Regions from separate parts of the Desulfitobacterium dehalogenans ATCC 51507 genome, predicted to be linked through region 3. Evidence: riboswitches for the same ligand, from Rfam matches in the RefSeq annotation. Region 3 holds a riboswitch; each other region holds the start of a gene.
What was found. A riboswitch is a leader RNA that binds a small molecule or an ion and turns the genes downstream of it on or off. The one in region 3 is predicted to bind cyclic di-AMP.
Positions count from the first base shown of each region.

Region 1 (6,682 bases), 1.2 Mb from region 3:
TCCACTGATTCCATAAACAGAACTTCCTCGGTGCCATCCTTTAAATAAGCATTTGCCTCACACATTGCCAAGCCCTCCTTTCAATAAACATACCTTAAAATGTCTTGAAACCCTATCCTTTAAAGCTGTGTATCTTGATGCCAAAAGGTTGCCAAAAAGCCATGGAGATACCATTGTAACGGCAAGACCTCCATGGCCTTTATTAATCCATTCCTTTACCATGGTTATTCTCCATTCATTGAAAATTTCCTTCTTTATTTTTACATGTTTCGATTACAATTCGGGAAGTTTAATAGATGTATTTAAGAAGTCTTTTGGAGGTGTAATTTTTATGCCAATGATTCATTTTGATGGTCCTGTACTTACTATGGATCAAAAGCGAAGCCTAATTCATGGAATATCGCAAGCGGCTTCTCAAGCAACAGGATTGCCAATGGCCTCCTTCACTGTTGTTCTTGATGAGCATGAGTACAGTAATTTTGGTATCGGGGGAGAAGTATTGGTAGAATCAAATTTTTGGAATAAGGTTAAAGAGATCAAAGACTAAGAAGAGTTTTTTAACCTCGCACGGGCTATAAAGCTAGCGGAAATCCCGCTAGCTTTATTTTGCTATTGAAAAAATCTTGCTTTTAGAGGATGATTAATAAAATGATCGAGTATTGAAAAAGTGGGTGAGATTATGGAGAAGATGGAAGAAATTTTGCTTGAACGAAATTGGCGGGAATTAGAAGAGTTAGTTCTTGTAGGTAATAAAAAAGCAACCCGCAGTTTAGTGAACAGGATTTACATAAAGGATGGACTGGGGTTTTGGCGTGCAGTAGAAGCACTGGGGGTGGCCGCTGCTTTAGAGGAGAAACAGAAGAAAGATTCTTCTGTGGAGTTGGTACGTCGCTATTTTTGGTCTTTAAATGAGGAATCCGGTGGCAACGCTTGGAATGCATCCGAGGCCATCGGCAGTATCATGGCTCATAACCCCAAGGAGTGTGGCCACTTCAACTGGATGTATGCTAATCTTTTGGAAGATGAAAGCTTACAGGAAGGAGTTCTTTGGGGATTGCTTAATCTATCCATCAATGCTCCTGAAGTGGTGGATCCTTTGGTAGAGAGGGTGTATCCATTTCTCAAAGCCCAGGATGTCAGCCAAAGGGGGTTAGCGGTCTGGATTTTTACTTTGATGAAAGCCTATCCCTTAGCCGAGGAACGATGGGAGATTGGGGAAGAATTACACAAGGTGCTTGTTCAGGATAAAGAGGTGGCTGAAATCTACCTGGAGGGAAACTATTACCATTTTTCAATCTCTGAGTTATTAGGAAAAGAGATTCTTACCTTCCATGCCAGAGAATATGAACAAGAAGACTTTACCTGGAATATCAGTGTGGCTAGCTCTCAGAAAGGCCTTTGTTGGGTAGGTTTAGGAACTCCGGAAAAAGAAGAAGCGGAAATAAGGTCCTGGGCACAGAAACGTGCACCTAAAGCATTGATTATTCCCCGAGCCTTGCCTAATCAAAAAATTATGGAGCAATTGGAAGAGTATTTTTCGGGTGACCGGCAAGAATTTGCTCTTCCCTTAGACCCTAGAGGAACTGATTTTCAACTTAAAGTATGGGAAGAGCTGCGCAGAATACCCTATGGAGAAACCTGCAGTTATGGTGAGATTGCTCAGAATGTTGGCAACCCTAAAGGACCACGGGCCGTAGGCTTGGCAAATAATAAGAATCCCATGGCCATCATTACGCCTTGTCATCGGGTGGTGGGCAAAAAGGGAGATTTGGTGGGTTATGCCAGTGGCCTTGATTATAAGGTGCGACTTCTAAACTGGGAAGCAGCCCATCGCCACAAATAGAGTACTATAGGGGGGCAGCCCCAAAAAGAATATTGGAGGTAATGAATTGAGCGAGAAGAAAATGTTTCAAGGTTTAGCCCATATTGGGATCAAGTCGATGAATATGGATCAGGCCGCAGCCTTTTATTCTGAGGTGCTTGGCTTTGAACTCCTTGAGCGGATTAAACCAGGGGATGTAGAGCTTATTTTCATGAAATGCGGGGAAACTGTTGTTGAACTGATTGAAATTAATGACCAAAAGAAATTTGAAGATGGAGTGGTTAATCACCTGGCTCTACGAGTAGAGGATATATTTCAGGCAGTGGCTTGGTTGAAGGAACACCATGTGGAATGTATTAACGCAGAACCTCGTGAGATGGAGGGAGGACGCTATAATTTTTTCTTTAGAGGCCCCTCTGGAGAGAAACTGGAGCTATTTCAGGAATAATCAAAAGGTCGACTAAGGAAATAGGAGGCAATACCAAGTTGAATCGCGGTAGGGAAGAAAAACTAAATTTTAATTGGCAAAATGGAGATAAACGTTATTACACTTTAAATCAACATTTGCGCGATGTTTTCGGAGATAAGGTGTTTAAAGTATCCCTTGATGCGGGGTTTACATGTCCCAATCGGGATGGACGAGTAGGGCGAGGAGGCTGTATTTATTGCAGTGCGAGAGGTTCAGGAGACTTTGCCGGTCAGGCAGAGAAATCTATTCATGAGCAATTCTGTGAAATTAAGCAAGTCATGAGCCGAAAATGGTCCGGAGCCAAATATCTAGCCTATTTCCAAGCTTATACCAATACCTATGCTCCCCTGAAGCGTTTGCAGGAAGTCTATGAGCAAGCCTTGGCGGAGGAGGGAGTGGTAGGCCTGTCCATTGCCACTCGTCCGGATTGTCTACCGGCCGAGGTGCTGGACTATCTAGAAGAGCTCAATCAACGAACGTATCTCTGGGTGGAGTTAGGCCTGCAAAGCATTCATGACCGGACCATGGAATGGGTGGGGAGAGGACACACTTTTGAGGATTTTCTTCAAGGCTTAGATAAGCTCCGCCAAAGAAAGATAAGAGTCTGTGCTCATTTGATTTATGGGCTGCCGGGGGAAACCCTTGAGGATATGCTTAGCTCAGCTCAAACCTTAGCCAAACTCGATGTGCAGGGACTTAAACTGCATCTTTTGCATGTGTTAAGGGGGACACCCCTGGCTAAAATTTATGAGGAGAACCCTTTTCCTTTGCTTTCACAGGATGAGTATGTCCATCTAATTTGCGATACTCTGGAAAGATTGCCCGCTCAGATGGTCATTCACCGCTTGACCGGGGATGCTCCCCGAAAGGATTTGATAGCACCCCTTTGGAGTCTTAAAAAATGGGAAATTCTTAATGCTATCGACCAGGAACTGGAGAGTAGGGGAACATGGCAAGGGAAAAAGAGAGATAATAAAAACGGCTAACACCATTTCAATAATAAAGAGGAGCTAGCCGTAAATATAGTTTAGGGAGAAACTTTTGACTTTGGATGAGTGTATTAACCTTTCTCGAATGATCTGGAATGACTCGCTACGCATTGATAGTACCGGTTCAGATTGGACGCATTTTTATTCTGTTGAGGAGGAGTTTTAAGGGTAGGAGCTAAGGAAAGATAGCGTTTAAGGCTGTTGGTGTGAGTCTGGAGGATGGCCTGATAGACTGGGTCAGAGGTTAGTTTTTGTGATTTCATACCGATTCCTCCCTATATAATTTATTGGGGTTTATCATTCACTCAGAGTGAAACGACCTCATAAGATAGTTAATGATTAGGATAATGCACAACCTTACCTTCCCAGGTTCTTATTACCGCTTCATCATCGTTAAGGGAAATAAGGTACTGTGGTAGGATGGGGGTTTTGCCACCGCCTCCCGGGGCATTAATAATATAAGTTGGAATGGCCAAACCGGAGGTGTAGCCGCGTAAGTTTTCCATTATCTTTAACCCGTCTTGAATACGGGGAATAAAGTGGCTCGTGCCCTTAACATTTTTGGCATGGAAGATGTAGTAGGGACGAACGCGAATTTTCAGTAGCTCTTGGTTAAGGCGCTTCATAATCTCCGGTCGGTCATTGATTCCTTTGAGAAGAACTGCTTGGTTACCCAAGATAACTCCCGCTTTAATCAAGCGATCGGCAGCTTTCTTGGTCTCCTCGGTCACCTCTTTGGGATGATTGAATTGAGTATTGATATAAAGGGGTGGGTATTTTTCAAGAACAGCACAGAGCTCATCAGTAATGCGCATGGGCAGAGTGACAGGGACCCGGGTGCCAATGCGTTTGATTTCCACATGTTTAATTTCGTGCAATTCTCCTAATAGCCAATCCAGCATTTGATCACTGAGGAGGAGTGCATCGCCACCGGTGACCAGCACGTCCCGGATCTCTGGATTGGAGCGTACATAATCTAAAGCCGCCTCCAGATTAGCACGGGTTTCATGGAGGTCAATTTCCCCGATATTCCGCCGGCGTTGGCAGTGCCTGCAATACATAGCACACAGATTGGTTACATTAATTATGAGACGATCTGGGTAACGACGAGTGATACTCGGAGCAGGGGATGTATACTCTTCTCCCATAGGATCGACTTCCCCGGAATCATCGAGGATCTCTTCCATAGAGGGGAGACTTTGTAGACGGATGGGATCCCGAGGATCATCTTTATCGATAAGGCTTAAATAATAGGGTGAAACTGCCCAGCGATAGATTTTACCCACCTCGTCGATTTCATGTCTTTGCTTCGGGGTCAGGGGAAGCAGGGTACTCAAGTTCTCAGCATCCTGAATACGGTTCTTAAGCTGCCACTTCCAATCCTGCCAATGCTCCAGGCCGGCATCTAACTGATCCAGTATAAAGTCTCGGTTTTCATTATATTCTTCGCTTAAAGCGAGACCGCAGGGAATCGTTTCCTTGCACTTGTTGTAAGATTGAGCCTTTTGTTTTAATTCCAAAGCCCTTGCTTGTGAAGCCTGTCTTGGGTTAGGGGGGAGAAATTCTACTGCCATAATGATTGCCCTCCTCTATTTGCGAATATAAAAGAATAAGTCCTTAGAACAAAAAAGAACCGTCACGGTTCCCAAGAAAAGCTTACTACATAAGCAGGTGTTTACGCCCATATGTGTCTCAATGCTTACGAGGTTAGCTGACGGGTTCGAGCTGAAACATGCTCTACGTTTGAAACGATTCACCCCTAAATTGGTTCCCCCGTTTTCCTCTTGGGAAATTAAGCCCATATAAAGTTGCATAACTAACAACTTAATAGTATCATGTGGGTTGGTAGTAGTCAATTGTATTTTTTGTACACAATTTTTGCACCATATGTTTATGTTATCTAGAGTTAATTTGTAAGGAATTATAGTTTATTATTTCATGTAGTTAAAAAAATTATTATAAATAGATCAAGGAGAGGAACCCGATGGAATATAATGCACGTTATCAAGAAATTGCGATAGATATTGCTCATTCTATCGTTATGGGAGAGTACCGCGAAGGGGAAAAAATACATGGACGCTCGACTTTAGCGGGTCGTTATAATGTATCTCCGGAGACCATCCGGCGCTCTATTGCTATCCTCCAAACCATGGGTGTAGTCATGGTAAGTCAAGGGGTAGGGATTACGGTGATCTCCAAAAGCATGGCGGAAAAGTTTATGAGAGGTTTTGATCAGAAAGCAGAGATTCAGGTCTATTTTGATGAGTTGAAGAAATTAATGGAGCAGAGGCGTGAGATTGATCAAAAAATTGACGCACATCTCACAAAAATTGTAAACTATACGGATCGCTTGGCAAGCCGCTGGATGGATGTAGCCGAAATTGAAATCGCCAAAGGTTCCGGTGCCAAAGGGAAAACCTTAAGCGATTTAAAATTGAGGGAAAAAACCGGTTTGACGGTCGTGGCTGTAGTTAGAGAGGGTATTGAACAATTTTCTCCAGGGGCTGAGTTTGTTCTGGACGATGGAGATATCCTGCTGGTGGTAGGATCTGAACAAGGTAAAGAAAAACTTCAGGAAATCCTTCGCTAGAATACAGGAAGTGACCGTCCATCTGTCGAAACACTCTATGAATTCTAGAGGACATGAGGGATGATAGATGATCTTTCAAAGCTTAGTTATACTTGGCGTGGAATTAATGCTGGTCTTAGTAACAAGCCAGATGAAGCTGTTAATTCCATTTTTAATAGGCAACACACTTTTTCTTTTGTATCATCTAAATCTTGAATATAAAAAAGCTGCGCGGCAAGCTACAGAGCGGAATGCGGAACTAAGCTTCAAAATAGCTAACCAGACTCTTCCTTATTTACGCCGAGGGCTTAATGAGCAAAATGCAGAATACATCGCCAAAATCATTCAAGAGATCGGGCAGGTCGCAGCTGTTTCGATCACGGACCGTGAAAAGCAACTAGCCTATTTAGGTGTGGGATGTGATCAGCATCATCCGGGAGATAAAATTCTTACCCGGGCGACACGAGATGTGATCCAATCCGGAGTTTATAAGATAGTACGAACTCAAAAAGAACTGAACTGCCCTAGACAGAACATCTGTGATTGTCCACTAGCGGCGGCTGTCATCGTACCTCTGAAGTGTCAGGGTGAAGTGGTGGGAACCATGAAACTGTATGAGACAAAGGATGGACAGCTTTCATCGGATCTTATTCGCTTAGCTATTGGGATGGCAGAGCTTCTGGGGATTCAAATCGAACTAGCAGAGCTTGACCACCAAGCAAAACTGGCTGCGGAAGCACAGTTGAATGCATTGCAGGCCCAAATCAATCCCCATTTCTTTTTCAACGTACTCAATACCATAATTGCCACCAGCCGTACCAGCCCTAATCGTT
Region 1 is NC_018017.1:1,278,172-1,284,853, forward strand. Features, by position in the region: gene DESDE_RS06165 (CooT family nickel-binding protein) at 1-65, opposite strand, end outside; gene DESDE_RS22860 (tautomerase family protein) at 332-547, shown strand; gene DESDE_RS06175 (DVU0298 family protein) at 680-1,843, shown strand; gene DESDE_RS06180 (VOC family protein) at 1,890-2,270, shown strand; gene mnmL (tRNA modification radical SAM protein MnmL/YtqA) at 2,309-3,277, shown strand; gene DESDE_RS06190 (hypothetical protein) at 3,352-3,543, opposite strand; gene eam (glutamate 2,3-aminomutase) at 3,613-4,854, opposite strand; cyclic di-AMP (ydaO/yuaA leader) riboswitch at 4,962-5,089, opposite strand; gene DESDE_RS06200 (GntR family transcriptional regulator) at 5,265-5,870, shown strand; gene DESDE_RS06205 (histidine kinase) at 5,938-6,682, shown strand, end outside.
Region 1: it holds a riboswitch for cyclic di-AMP, as region 3 does, so the genes downstream of both, eam (glutamate 2,3-aminomutase) here and DESDE_RS12190 (C40 family peptidase) in region 3, are expected to answer to the same signal.

Region 2 (6,682 bases), 1.9 Mb from region 3:
AATTGTCCTGGCCATCTTCCACTTTACCAACGGCCTATGGGCTTTCGCCATCACCTGGGGTATTACTGTGGGTCCCAGGGCACAGCAGATCTGGACCTATGCATGTTTTGCTGTCTTTGTTCTCATGACTGTTATTGGGCTTCTTGATCTGACCTCCTTTATGTAAAAAGAAAGTTTCCTCGATAGATTTTCATAGTGGAACAAAAGTGAGAGGTGAAGAAGATGAGCAGAGTCATCGTGGTAGGCGGAGGACTGGCGGGTCTGATGGCTGCCATTAAGATAGCTGAAGAAGGAACACCGGTGGATTTATTCTCTTTGGTACCGGTGAAGCGCTCCCATTCCGTATGCGCTCAAGGAGGAATCAACGGAGCGGTCAACACAAAAGGTGAGGGAGACTCACCTTGGGAGCATTTCGATGATTCGGTCTATGGAGGGGATTTTCTGGCCAATCAGCCCCCAGTCAAAGCTATGTGTGATGCGGCACCGGGCATTATTCATCTCATGGACCGCATGGGGGTTATGTTTAACCGGACACCGGAAGGGCTTTTGGATTTCCGGCGTTTCGGCGGGACCAAGCACCACCGTACCGCCTTTGCCGGAGCCACCACAGGGCAGCAGCTTCTCTATGCCCTGGATGAGCAAGTCCGTCGTTTTGAAGTGGCCGGATTAGTAACAAAATATGAAGGTTGGGAGATGCTCTCTGCTGTTATTGATGAGGGCGTTTGCAAGGGAATAGTCGCCCAGAACCTTTACGATATGGGCATTAACAGCTTTCCCGCCGATGCCGTCATCGTGGCTGCCGGAGGGTGCGGCATGATCTTCGGCAAGAGCACCAACTCCACCATTAATACAGGCTCGGTGGCCTCAGCCCTCTACCAGCAAGGGGTCAAATATGCCAACGGTGAGTTTATCCAGATTCACCCTACGGCTATCCCGGGAGAAGATAAGCTGCGGCTCATGTCCGAGTCGGCCCGTGGTGAGGGTGGGCGGGTCTGGACCTATAAGGAGGGCAAGCCTTGGTATTTCTTAGAAGAGATGTACCCGGCCTATGGAAACCTGGTCCCTCGGGATATTGCCACCCGGGCCATCTATCATGTGGTCTTTGATTTGGGGCTGGGGGTTAACGGTGAAAACATGGTCTATTTGGATCTCTCCCATAAGGATCCCCATGAACTCCAGGTCAAGCTGGGGGGAATTCTTGAGATCTATGAGAAATTTGTCGGGGATGACCCCAAAAAGGTTCCCATGCGGATTTTCCCGGCGGTTCACTATTCCATGGGCGGAATGTGGGTGGATTATGAGCAAATGACCAATATCCCAGGATTGTTTGCCGCCGGGGAGTGTGAATATCAATACCATGGGGCCAACCGCTTAGGGGCCAATTCCTTGCTCTCGGCCATTTATGGCGGGATGATCGCCGGTCCCAGGTCCCTGGAGTACATTAAGAAAAACAACTTGAAGACCCCCGGTGGGGAAGAGGAAGCCTTTGCCCGTGAACGAAAAGTCCAGGAGGAGCTCTGGAGCAGGATTCTCAATATGAAGGGTGAGGAAAATCCCTACCACATTTATAAAGAACTGGGTGATATTATGACTCAAAATGTCACCGTTATCCGCTATAATAACAAACTGACTGAGACGGATCAAAAGATCCAGGAGCTTATAGAGCGTTGGCAGAGGATCAAACTCATTGATGATGTCCATTGGAGCAATCAGACAGCCCTCTTTATCCGGCAGCTTTGGAATATGCTGGAGCTGGCCCGTGTCATTACCCTGGGGGCCCTTAATCGCAATGAAAGCCGAGGAGCCCATTATAAGCCCGACTATCCGGAGCGGGATGATGCGAATTGGCTGAAGACCACCATTGCCACCTACACACCTGAGGGTCCGCGGTTCAGTTATGAACCTGTGGATGTATCACTCATCACGCCCAGACAGCGGCGTTATGATGTAGAGAAATAGGAGGGATATTCATGTCAGGGCAAAAGATTGTTCGTTTAAAAGTCCGTCGCCAAAATGCTCCGGATCAACCTGCCTTCTGGGAAGAGTTTGCAGTAGTTTATAGTCCCAAAATGAATATCATTTCCTGCTTGATGGAAATTCAAAAGAACCCCGTCAATGCCCAGGGAAAAGCGACCAATCCCGTGGTTTGGGAATGCAACTGTCTTGAAGAAGTCTGCGGTGCCTGTACCATGAATATTAACGGCCAAGCCAGGCAGGCCTGCTCAGCCTTGGTGGATCATTTGGAGCAGCCCATTGTCCTGGAGCCACTCCGGAAATTCCCCATCCTCCGGGATCTTATGGTGGATAGAACCATGATGTTTGAGAATTTAAAGAGGGTCCATGCCTGGATTGATATCGACGGGACCTATGATCTGGGTCCCGGACCCCGTATGGCTGAAGTAGATAGACTATGGGCGTACGAGCTTTCCAAATGCATGACCTGTGGATGCTGCATGGAATCCTGCCCTCAGGTTAATTCCCGTTCCCGATTTATTGGTCCGGCCGCCGTTTCCCAGGCTCGCCTTTTCAATACTCATCCCTCAGGAGCTATGCATAAGCATATTCGTCTATCCGCTCTCATGGGTGATGGAGGGATCACCGACTGCGGCAACGCCCAAAACTGTGTACGGGCCTGTCCCAAGGAGGTTCCCTTGACCACCAGTCTTGCCGATATAAATAGAGAGGTCAATAAATTCGCTTTGAAGAGATGGCTGAATAGCTGAAGAAAATGGAAAACAAGCAAATTTTTTATTGCAATCTGCCAATTCAGGTGTTAACATTGAGTTGTAACAACTTATAATAAAATAAAAAGTTGTCAGATTGCGAACTGAATGTTTGTAGTCAAGGCTGAATTTCCCAAAAAGGAAAACGGGGGAACCATAATGGGGGTGAATCACTTTTTAGGAGTTAAACTTCTTGAAGTGACGGAAAGGTATCATTCCGAACCCGGCAGCTAACCTCGTAAGCGTGTGAACCGTTTTAGTGTTTTTTATGCTAAATCAATAGCCAATGTTATGCGCTGCTTCTTCTTGGGCCTGTTCAGGCCCTTTTTCTATGCCTTTTTGCGGATTTCAGCCGGTAAAAAAGGAGGAAGTTGAATGAAAAAGTTACCACTGCTCAAGACTCTGCTGGTGGGGATGCTGGCCTTTAGTGTCTTTGCCTTGGGAGGGTGTGGCTCGACCAAGACAAACGATGGCGGGATGAGTACCCTGGAGAAGGCTAAGGAGAAAGGGGCCGTCACCGTTGGCTTTGCTAATGAAAAACCTTACGCCTACAAAACTGCCGACGGAAAACTCACCGGTGAAGCGGTTGAAATCGCCCGGGCCATCTTAAAAGAGCTGGGGATTAATGAAATGCAGGGGGAGCTTACGGAATTTGCTTCTTTGATTCCCGGTCTCCAGGCCAAACGTTTCGACATGGTTACCGCCGGAATGTTTATTACGCCTGAACGGGCTGAACAGGTGTCCTTTGCCAATCCCGAATACAGCATTGGGGAAGCCATCGCCGTCAAAAAGGGAAATCCTCTCGACTTACATAGCTATGAAGATATCGCCAAGCATGGAACAGCTAAAGTCGCTTTACCTGGAGGGGCCATTGAGTATGATTACCTGGTAGCCAGTGGTGTCCCCAAGGATAGAATTGTGACTGTTCCGGATATGCCGGCAGCTTTGGCGGCATTGCAAGCCGGGCGGGCAGATGTGATTACCGCCACCGGCCCCTCGGTTCAGGCTACCTTGGATACAGCCGCTGATCCCAATCTGGAGCGGGTCATGGACTTCACTCAGCCGGTTATCAATGGTAAAAATGTCAAGGGTTATGGAGCAACCGCATTCCGTCATGAAGACAGTGATTTTCGGGAGGCTTTCAATGCCGAATTGCAAAAGCTGAAAGAATCCGGTGAACTGCAGAAGATCCTTGAATCCTTTGGCTTTACAGAGCAAGAGCTTCCAGGGGACGCGACTGTAGAAGACATTATTAAGTAGGAAGTGATGACCTTGGCCATCTTAGACCTCTTACCGGCACTGTTAAAAGGGCTGGAAATAACCCTCACCATCACTCTTTTGGCAACACTCCTTGCTTTTGTACTGGCTTTCCTGGCAGGGTTCGGCCGATTGTCCAACTATCCGCTGATCCGCTTTCTGACGGCGGTCTATGTAGAAGCCTTCCGGGGCACTTCTCTCCTTGTTCAGCTTTTCTGGATCTATTTTGCTTTACCTATTTTAGGTATCAGCTTGCCTCCCTTGGCGGCCGGTGTCCTGACCTTAGGGTTAAACTGTGGGGCCTATGGTTCCGAAGTGGTGCGCAGTGCTATTTTGGCGGTTCCCAAAGGGCAGACGGAGGCAGGAATCGCCTTAAACTTTAGTCCCTGGCAACGCCTGCGGTGCGTTATCCTGCCTCAGGCTTTTGTCATGATGCTGCCGGGGTTTGGCAATCTGCAGATTGAGCTGCTGAAAAGTACTTCCCTGGTCTCCTTAATTACCTTAGCCGACTTGACCTATCAGGCATCCGTGCTCAATGCTTCCACCATGGAGACGACTTTAATTTACAGCTTGCTGCTTGTAATCTACTTCCTGATTGCCTGGCCTTTGACACGGGGGATTCGCTGGATAGAAACCAGGCTGACCATAGGGAGGTATTAAAATGTGGAATTGGGATTTTGCCCTCAAAATTTTCCCGGAGATATTTGCGGCACTCAAGATTACCGTGATCGCCACCTTTGCCGGATTTTTTCTAGCCTTGTTTTTAGGGATGTTTCTCACCATTGGCGGGCGATCTTCCTTGAAACCCGTTGCTTACGGCTCAAAAGGTTTTGTCGAGTTTATCCGCAGCACCCCTTTGTTGGTGCAACTCTATTTTATTTTCTATGTGCTGCCCCAAGCCGGGCTGTCCCTGAGTCCCCTGACTGCCGGGATCATTGGCTTAGGGATTCACTACAGCACCTATCTTTCCGAAGTCTACCGCTCGGGAATTGAAGCGGTACCTCAGGGGCAATGGGAGGCGGCCAAAGCTCTCAACTTCAGCCCCTGGCAAGTATGGTCCAAGATTATCATTCCTCAGGCGGTGCCGCCGGTCATCCCGGTGATGGGAAATTATTTGATCACCATGTTTAAAGAGACACCCCTTCTTTCGGCCATTACCTTGGTGGAAATTTTGCAGACAGCCAAAATTATCGGTTCCCATTCCTTTCGGTATCTGGAGGGATTTACAATTGTAGGATTTTTGTTCTTATTGCTAAGTTATCCCTGTTCACTAATGATTCATCGTTTGGAGATGAGAATGACTAAAAGCGTTCGCTAAGGGGGAATAGGATGAGTGCCCAATTAAAATTGTTAGAGAATACACCGGAGGAATCTATAAATCATCGGTCCAAGGCCGGGAAAAAAGTTAAACAACCTGTAGTGCACTACGAAAAAATCTCCAAAACTTATGGAGACTTGCAGGTTCTAAAAGAAATTGATTTGGATATTGCGCCAGGGGAGAAAGTAGCCTTGATCGGACCCAGCGGCTCGGGAAAAACCACCCTGGCCAGATTGCTAATGACTTTGGAAGAGCCCACTTCCGGAACCATCCAAGTAGATGGGGAGTTGTTATGGCATCAAATGGTCAATGGAAAATTGGTTAAAGCCAATGAAAAACACCTGCATAAAATTCGCAATAAGATCGGTATGGTCTTTCAGCATTTTAATCTTTTTCCTCATATGACCATTTTGAGGAATGTGACAGCCGCTCCTATCCATGTACTGGGGATGACCCGGGATGATGCTGAGAAGCAGGCCGTTACGATGCTTGAGAAAGTGGGCCTGGGTGATAAGCTCGATGCCTATCCCGCCCAACTGTCCGGCGGGCAGAAACAACGGGTGGCCATCGCCAGGGCCTTAGTCATGCGTCCCAAAATTATGTTGTTTGATGAGCCGACCTCCGCTTTGGATCCGGAGCTGGTGGGTGAAGTGCTGGAAGTAATCAAAGAGATTGCCCATGAAGGGGAGATGGCTATGCTCCTTATCACCCACGAGATGGATTTTGCCAGGGATGTGGCGGACCGGGTGGTCTTCTTTGATGAAGGGCACATAATTGAACAAGGACCGCCCCGGGAAATCTTCCATAATCCTCAGAGCGCCCGCTTGCAGAACTTTTTAAGCCGCTTCCGGGGAAGGTGAATAACCTATACAAAAAACAGGCCCCACTTTGTGAGGCCTGTTTTTTGTATAGGTTCTTTAACAGGTCGGATTCGGAAGATTAACTTTCAGCGGCATCGGAAGTATCCTCTGCAGGCAGATGAACTCTTGAGCCGATAATGGCAGCAATGATTTTTTCCGGATCATCAAATAGTGTTATTGAAGGCTTAACCATAAGATCTCCCACAGTGAATTTCTCTCCCAAGGGCTTGTCGGCAACATCTATAGCAATATACTCAGGCATATCGACACTAGGGCCGGAAAGCTCGATTTCAGAAACATAGGGCTGTAGGATGAGTCTTTTTTCATTGAGGCTTTCAGTCCCGTTGAATATAATCGGAACCTTCATCTTCACAACCTGATCATCTTCCACTACTTGCATAGCAATATGAATGGTTTTGCCTATAGTAATGTCTTTTTGAATCTCTTGGACGAAACACTGCTTGGTCTCATCTCCGACTTGCACAGAGATTTTGGCTTTTTGGGAACGTCCCTGCAGTGCCTTA
Region 2 is NC_018017.1:636,184-642,865, forward strand. Features, by position in the region: gene DESDE_RS03005 (succinate dehydrogenase cytochrome b558 subunit) at 1-166, shown strand, start outside; gene sdhA (succinate dehydrogenase flavoprotein subunit) at 223-1,959, shown strand; gene sdhB (succinate dehydrogenase iron-sulfur subunit) at 1,971-2,723, shown strand; cyclic di-AMP (ydaO/yuaA leader) riboswitch at 2,836-2,982, shown strand; gene ehuB (ectoine/hydroxyectoine ABC transporter substrate-binding protein EhuB) at 3,099-3,983, shown strand; gene ehuC (ectoine/hydroxyectoine ABC transporter permease subunit EhuC) at 3,990-4,640, shown strand; gene ehuD (ectoine/hydroxyectoine ABC transporter permease subunit EhuD) at 4,642-5,298, shown strand; gene ehuA (ectoine/hydroxyectoine ABC transporter ATP-binding protein EhuA) at 5,310-6,158, shown strand; gene DESDE_RS03040 (50S ribosomal protein L25) at 6,238-6,682, opposite strand, start outside.
Region 2: it holds a riboswitch for cyclic di-AMP, as region 3 does, so the genes downstream of both, ehuB (ectoine/hydroxyectoine ABC transporter substrate-binding protein EhuB) here and DESDE_RS12190 (C40 family peptidase) in region 3, are expected to answer to the same signal.

Region 3 (6,682 bases):
GTAAAGAAGCGGCTACTTTTCTTAAAGGTGATCAGGGAGCAATTCTTAGGTCCCTGGAGAAAAAAATGAAAGACGCTTCGGAAAACCTGGAATTTGAAAGGGCAAAAGAATACCGCGACCTTATCGAGGATCTCAAAAAAGTAGGCGAGAAACAAAACATCACCTTAAACGACTTTGTGGATCGGGATGTGGTAGGGTATGCTTATACCCGAGATCAACTCTGTATTCAGATCTTTTATTTGCGCCAGGGAAAACTTCTGTCTCGTGACAATTTCATTTTCCCTTATTACGAAGAACCGGAAGAAGCTTTTGTCTCCTTTCTGGCTCAGTTCTACACAGAAAGTTCTGCTCTCCCTCAAGAAATTCTCCTCCCTCCTCTGGATATTAGTGTATTAGCAAAGCTTTTTCCGATGATCGTGCCGCAAAAAGGACAAAAGCGAGATCTGGTGCAAATGGCTATGGAAAATGCTCAAACCACCTTACATGAGCAGATTTCCATCGAAATACGAAACTTGACCGAATGCACACAAGCTTTGGAGGAAATCGGCAATGCCTTAGGCATTCCTTCCCTCCGCACCATCGAGTCCTTTGATATTTCCAATATCGCCGGCACCCATAGTGTGGCCGGAATGATTCAGTTTCTTGATGGCAAACCCAACCGCAGTCAATATCGCAAATTTAAGATTCAACCCATGCCCAATATAGATGATACCGCATCCATGCACCAAGTGATTGAGCGCCGCTATGCCCGTCTTCAGCAGGAGTGCCTTCCTCTTCCTGATCTTATCCTGGTGGATGGGGGCAAGGGACAGATTAATGCAGCCCTGGATGCTCTCCGCAACTTAAAGGCCGCGATTCCTGTTGCCGGCATGGTCAAAAACGACAAGCATCAAACTTCGGCTTTAATCGACTCCGCTGGCCGAATCCATTCCTTGGATCGCCGTTCAGCCGGTTTTCGTTTGATGGAACGGATTCAAAATGAAGTCCATCGATTCGCTATTACTTTCCATCGGCAACAACGGGCTAAAAGCATGACCCTTTCCGAGTTGGATGGAATACCGGGTGTCGGTCCCAAGAGAAGGCAACAGCTCTTGAGATATTTTAAATCCATGGATACTATCCGCCTAGCCACTGTGGAGGAACTTCAAAAATCCGGTCTTCCTTCCCCGGCAGCTCTCGCGGTATATGAACATTTCAACCCTCATAAGGAGGAAAACCATGATTCTTAATTACCGTGTCGAACTATGCCGTCAATGCTATTATAAGCGGACGAAACAATGCGGAAAGACCGACCTCTATATCCATAATCGGACACCGGCGGAACCGGGAGGGGAATGCAAGAGTTATAGACTGGTGCCTTGGCTACCTTATTAAAGCTAAATTACCAATCGGTTGGTAATTTAGTTCAGGTCCGAAAAGATGGTCCTTAGAGTAAAAAGAAGTATCGCAAACTACTTTAAAGAAAGCAGTTATGCGATACTCCTTTTGTCCCTATAACAAGACCATGAATTAAAAAACTCTCCTGGCTCCAAGGTAACGACCGGCGTAATAACTATCCGATAAGCCTGTGGTCTTAATGCCGGTGCTGGAGGCATGGATAAAGCTTCCACCACCTATGTAGATTCCCACATGAGATGCCCCGCTATCATAGGTAGAGAAGAATACCAAATCCCCAATCTGAAGCTCATCTTTCTTGACGGCTGTTCCAATTTCATATTGTGAATATGAGGTTCGTGGCAAGTCGATCTCCGACCCCTCAAAGACGTATTGGGTAAAGCCGGAACAATCAAAACCATTTGGAGTAGTTCCTCCAAACACATAGGGGATACCGATAAGTCTTTGGGCATTGCTGACAATCTCCTCAGCTTTGGAACTGCCGCCACGAGAGATTTCCTGGGAGGGAGCCGCTGCGGCCTGTTTCGAGACCTGATCTCTTAAGGCCGTTATCGTCATTTCCTCAGGTGTCGTGACGGTATCTTCACTCTCCGCCTTTGAAAATTGCAGTGATTCCTTTTGGTTATCTGTATCGGCTACTATAGGCTCTGAAGAAAAAGCTAAGGTCGCTGCTAGCCTAGGCTGCAGGATCATATCCTCTTTCTCTACTTGGATGATATCGGATAGTAATGTACTGGAGACCATTTGTGCCTTAAACGATGAAGCATTCCTTAAGAGAATAGATTCTGAACCTGTAACAAGCTCAGCAGCATTTCCCGGCACATAGGTTCCCGGGAGGCTGCTAACCAATAAGGTGCCGGACAACACCACACTGGCAATCCACCCCCTCTTAGAGGAAGAGTCCATGAATTTTCCACCTTTCGTCGCTTACGAGGTTAGTTGACGGATTCGGGCAACAAGGTGTAAGCCCTACGCATGACTGCGATTCACCCCAAAAGATAGTCCCCCGCTCTAAACATATGGTTTAGATTCAGCCCACATTTCTTATGTAGTATTCGCCGAAAATTTCCTTATTCCTCCACGTAAATAATGGCAAAAGCCTATAATCTTGGAAACTGATGTTATTTATATCTATTCAACAGCTTTTTTTCTGTGCACATGAAGTATACTATACAAAAAACACCTCTCTTACGAGAGGTGTTGCCCTTTGAGCCTTAGGACACCAACGAATAAATATTGCGCCATAGGTCAAGTAGGTTTTCCCACTGAGCTCCTTCAGTTTCCTGTTAGGCGGTTTCCCTTTTCCCTCAGTCTAGAATGTTGCCAGCTCCAGCACTTGATCGCCACTAAGAACGCACTTTAATCCTCGTTAGTTTTCGCTCTAGAAGTTTTCCTTAACGCTCCGTGACAGTCTAGCCTCTTTTGCAGAAAAGAATTTCAGGCAACTTAAGTCCATCGGCCAATAGACAGAAGTTCCTTCAGCCCTCCCAACTTCTCCACCTCAAGGCAGGCTACACTGCACTAAGTTCCTTCCTAATGCAGGTTCATACCCTAAGCCATAACCAGAAAACAGCCACGAACTTAGGCCTCCACGGAAGAGGGTATCGCCCGCATGCCATTGCAGATCCCCCTCATCCTTAACTCCCAGCAGCAACCCTCGACTGGGCGTCGAAAGCCACCACCAGGAACTTCATCGGTATGCCCTTAGCGGATTCTTAGGCCCGCCTTCGACTGTCATTTTACGCACTAGAATTGCGCACCATAGCTCAAAGAAGATTACATCGATTATTGTACACCGAAATGAACAATTTTTAAAACAACCTTTGCCTATTCATATTCACGATTCTCTTTGATAATGAATGAAAAGAAGGAGTAAACTCAAAAAAAGAGAGCTTTGCGCTCTCTTTTGCCTTATTAAAACAATTTAACAAAATCAAAATCATTTAATCGTTAAATTTTTAAATAAAATGATGTTTTAATATATTTTTCCTGCCGGATTTAAACCGATTTCGCTTGAGATCCAGGTTTTCCGTCAGAAAAAAACTTCCGCAGCAACACTTCGATACTGCCGGGCAAATCCTGTGCAGCTTGTTTAATCTGAACAGACCGCCATTCAATTTCCTCTAATAAGAGTTGGGTTCGTGGCGAGGAAATATAGGCTTGGGGCTGTTCCGGAGTAAATAAGCCTTTAGCAACCAAAAGGACAATGAGAATGACTAAAATACGTTTCAACCAACGCAATGGATATACCGTCCTTTCCCAAGAAGATATATCCATAGTTTAACCAGCTTAGTCCTTTTTAAGTCTCATTTTTTCTAATTCGGACCAAAAATTCTCGGAATACAAAAAGAGGGGCTCGAAAAGTACCCGGGCTGTCTCGGTATAGAGATGCTTATGATAGTGACTAATTCTTTCACGGTAAAAGGATTCACAGGAATCCGGCCCAAAAAAGGGTTTTCCTTCTTTTCCTGCCCACGCAAAAAGCCTTGCTATACCTATAGGGCCTACAAAGTCCAATTTATCGGCATCATAAAGAATCTTCGCTTCCAAAGTTTCCGGTTCATAACCTTCCCGTGAGTGGGAAAGAACGGCTGTTTTAACGGCTTCGATAATGTTTTCAGGGTAACCGCATTTTTGAAGTATTCCACCTGCCAAAGCCGATCCGCTTTCAGCATGAGTTCTCGATAAAGTTCCGGAGCGGCCGATATCATGAAGAATAGCTGCCAGCTCCACAATCACTAGATCAGCACTCTCCTGTATTCCAATCTTCTTTCCCCATTCTCTGACCCGAAGGGCATGTTCCAGATCATGGGCTTGGTCTTTACGCCCGTAAATCCCCTGCACAGCGTTAATTACCGGGTTTAAAGGGTCTTGATTCATCTCCAGCAAGGCAATCACCCCCGATCAGAATTCAAGAACAAAATTCTTTCAAAATGCTCGATACTCTTTTGAGAAAGGTTTTTTCCATAGCGTGCCGTAAGCATATTGGCCGGATGGGAGCATATCTCGTCGTCATCTGTCTCCCTTATGAGCAGACCTGCGCTTGACATAAGACGATCCATCACCTCACGGTACTCCCAAACCCGAAGTCCTGTCCTTTCCAGGTCCCAGTGCCAATAATATTCTGTGGCTATGACGAGATGATTCTCCATGGTGGGATCTAAAAAAGCTACTTCAAGCAGTTTTTTTCCCACTCCAAGACCCCGAACTTTTGGGGAAACCTCAATTGCTCCTAATTCCAAGAGTTCTGGAGGGCCCTCAGCCCATCGTTCAAAAGCATCCGGAGGATGAAAGGTCACGTAGCCCACGACATCGGTCCCGATCCGTGCAATAACAATTCGGCCATTAGGAATTTGACTGATTTCTATCAAGGCCTCTTTTTGGCGCTTCGGAGGGCGGAATGCCCGCAAATCATCGTCTAAAGTCAGTTGGCTTAAGCTCTCCGCCGTAACCGGCCCTTCAACAATAAGCTCCCCTTTATGGGTCGGAAAGGTCTGTTTCACCCTATATCCTCCTTACGGAACTTTGGTTATGGATTAAGATTATAACGCTTAAGCTTATTGTACAGTGTTGCTAAGGAAATGTTAAGGGCTCTTGCCGCTCTTTTCTTTCCTTCCAGTGTAAATCCATAGCGCTCCAAAGCACTTCGTAAAAGAATTTCCTCCATTCGCTCTAAAGGCATCACTCCATGGCCAAACCCATCTTCTTTAGATATCCCCAAATTGTCGCTAAGATGACGCTGAGAGATATGGGATTCGTTAGCTACATGCATGGCTCTGTTGATAATTTGTTTTAATTCTTCTACATTGCCCGGCCAGCGATAGGATAAGAGAACTTCCTCGGCCTGCGGTGTTAGCCCTTGAATAGACTTTCTCAATTCCAAATTAAATACCCTGATATAATGATGGACTAAGGGAAGTATATCCTCTTTTCTTAGACGTAGGGGTGGAATAGAAATCTCCCACTGACTGACATAGTCATATAAATCCGGATCAAAGGCTTTCTCCAATCTCATTAAATGAATATTTTGTGATGAACTAAGAAATATTCTAAACTTTTTCTTCTCTATTCGTTCAAGAGCTCTATAAAGCAGATTCTGCTCTTCAAGGCTGAGACTCGCCACTTCACGAAAATAAATACTTCCCCCCTCATAAGGACATAGTTGGTTGATATCAAAACCTGGAGCAAGTATTTCGCGAATCATATCTTCGTCTTTAATACAATCCACTATAAGCAAGGGCTGGTGGGAGCGTTCACTCTCTTTATGCAGAAAACCGGCTAAAAGTAGTTTACCCGTACTGACTTCACCCTGAAACATAACCGGATCATTTTCTTTAGCCGCCTTTCGGCATCCCTCAATGGCCTGCCGTAATCCTTTGCTCTCTCCGATGATATCTTGGCTTAAGGAATAAACGAGAAACATCGGCATATCTATCCCCCTTACAGTCACCAAAGACTTATCTGATACTAATACAATTTATCCTTTCTATTGTATACTATAACAGAATAGAACAAAAGATATTTTTCACTGTTTAATAATGTTTTTAAATAATAAAAAGGTCCTAATGACTATTTATCATCAGGACCCTGATACCAGATTATTATTTTCAAGAGTCTTGCTTAACTGTGCTGCCAGCTGGCAAGGTAGCGTTCTTGTTCCTCAGATAGTTGATCAATACTTAAACCCAGGGTTTTTAATTTAAGCTCAGCCACTCTAGTGTCCATTTCGGAAGGAACAGAATAGACTTTTGGCTCCAAGGGAGTTTTAACTGTGGCGAGATAATGCAATGCTAGGGCTTGTAAAGCAAAGGTCATATCCATAACTTCTGCGGGATGACCGTCTCCTGCCGCTAAATTGACCAAGCGGCCTTCTGCTAAAAGGTATATCTTTCGTCCATCCTGAAGCAAGTATTCTTGAATATTGCGACGAACCTCACGGTGACTCTGGGCCATTGCCGCCAATTGAACTTTGTTCACTTCTACATCGAAGTGACCTGCATTGGAGAGTATTGCCCCGTCCTTCATGACCAGGAAATGTTCACCTGAGATGACATTCTTATTTCCTGTTACGGTGACGAAAAAATCACCTAAAGGAGCGGCATCTAACATGGGCATCACTTCAAAACCATCCATCCAAGCTTCATTGGCTTTAATAGGGTTCACTTCACAGATAACGACTCGGGCGCCTAGGCCCTTAGCGCGTAAAGCTACACCTTTTCCACACCAGCCATAGCCCACCACACAAACGGTCTTTCCGGCAACCACCAGATTCGTTGTGCGCATAATA
Region 3 is NC_018017.1:2,521,144-2,527,825, forward strand. Features, by position in the region: gene uvrC (excinuclease ABC subunit UvrC) at 1-1,229, shown strand, start outside; gene DESDE_RS22075 (hypothetical protein) at 1,219-1,374, shown strand; gene DESDE_RS12190 (C40 family peptidase) at 1,510-2,301, opposite strand; cyclic di-AMP (ydaO/yuaA leader) riboswitch at 2,305-2,441, opposite strand; gene DESDE_RS12195 (hypothetical protein) at 3,394-3,627, opposite strand; gene DESDE_RS12200 (HD domain-containing protein) at 3,685-4,284, opposite strand; gene DESDE_RS12205 (GNAT family N-acetyltransferase) at 4,290-4,898, opposite strand; gene DESDE_RS12210 (AAA-type ATPase lid domain-containing protein) at 4,925-5,824, opposite strand; gene DESDE_RS12215 (adenosylhomocysteinase) at 6,016-6,682, opposite strand, start outside.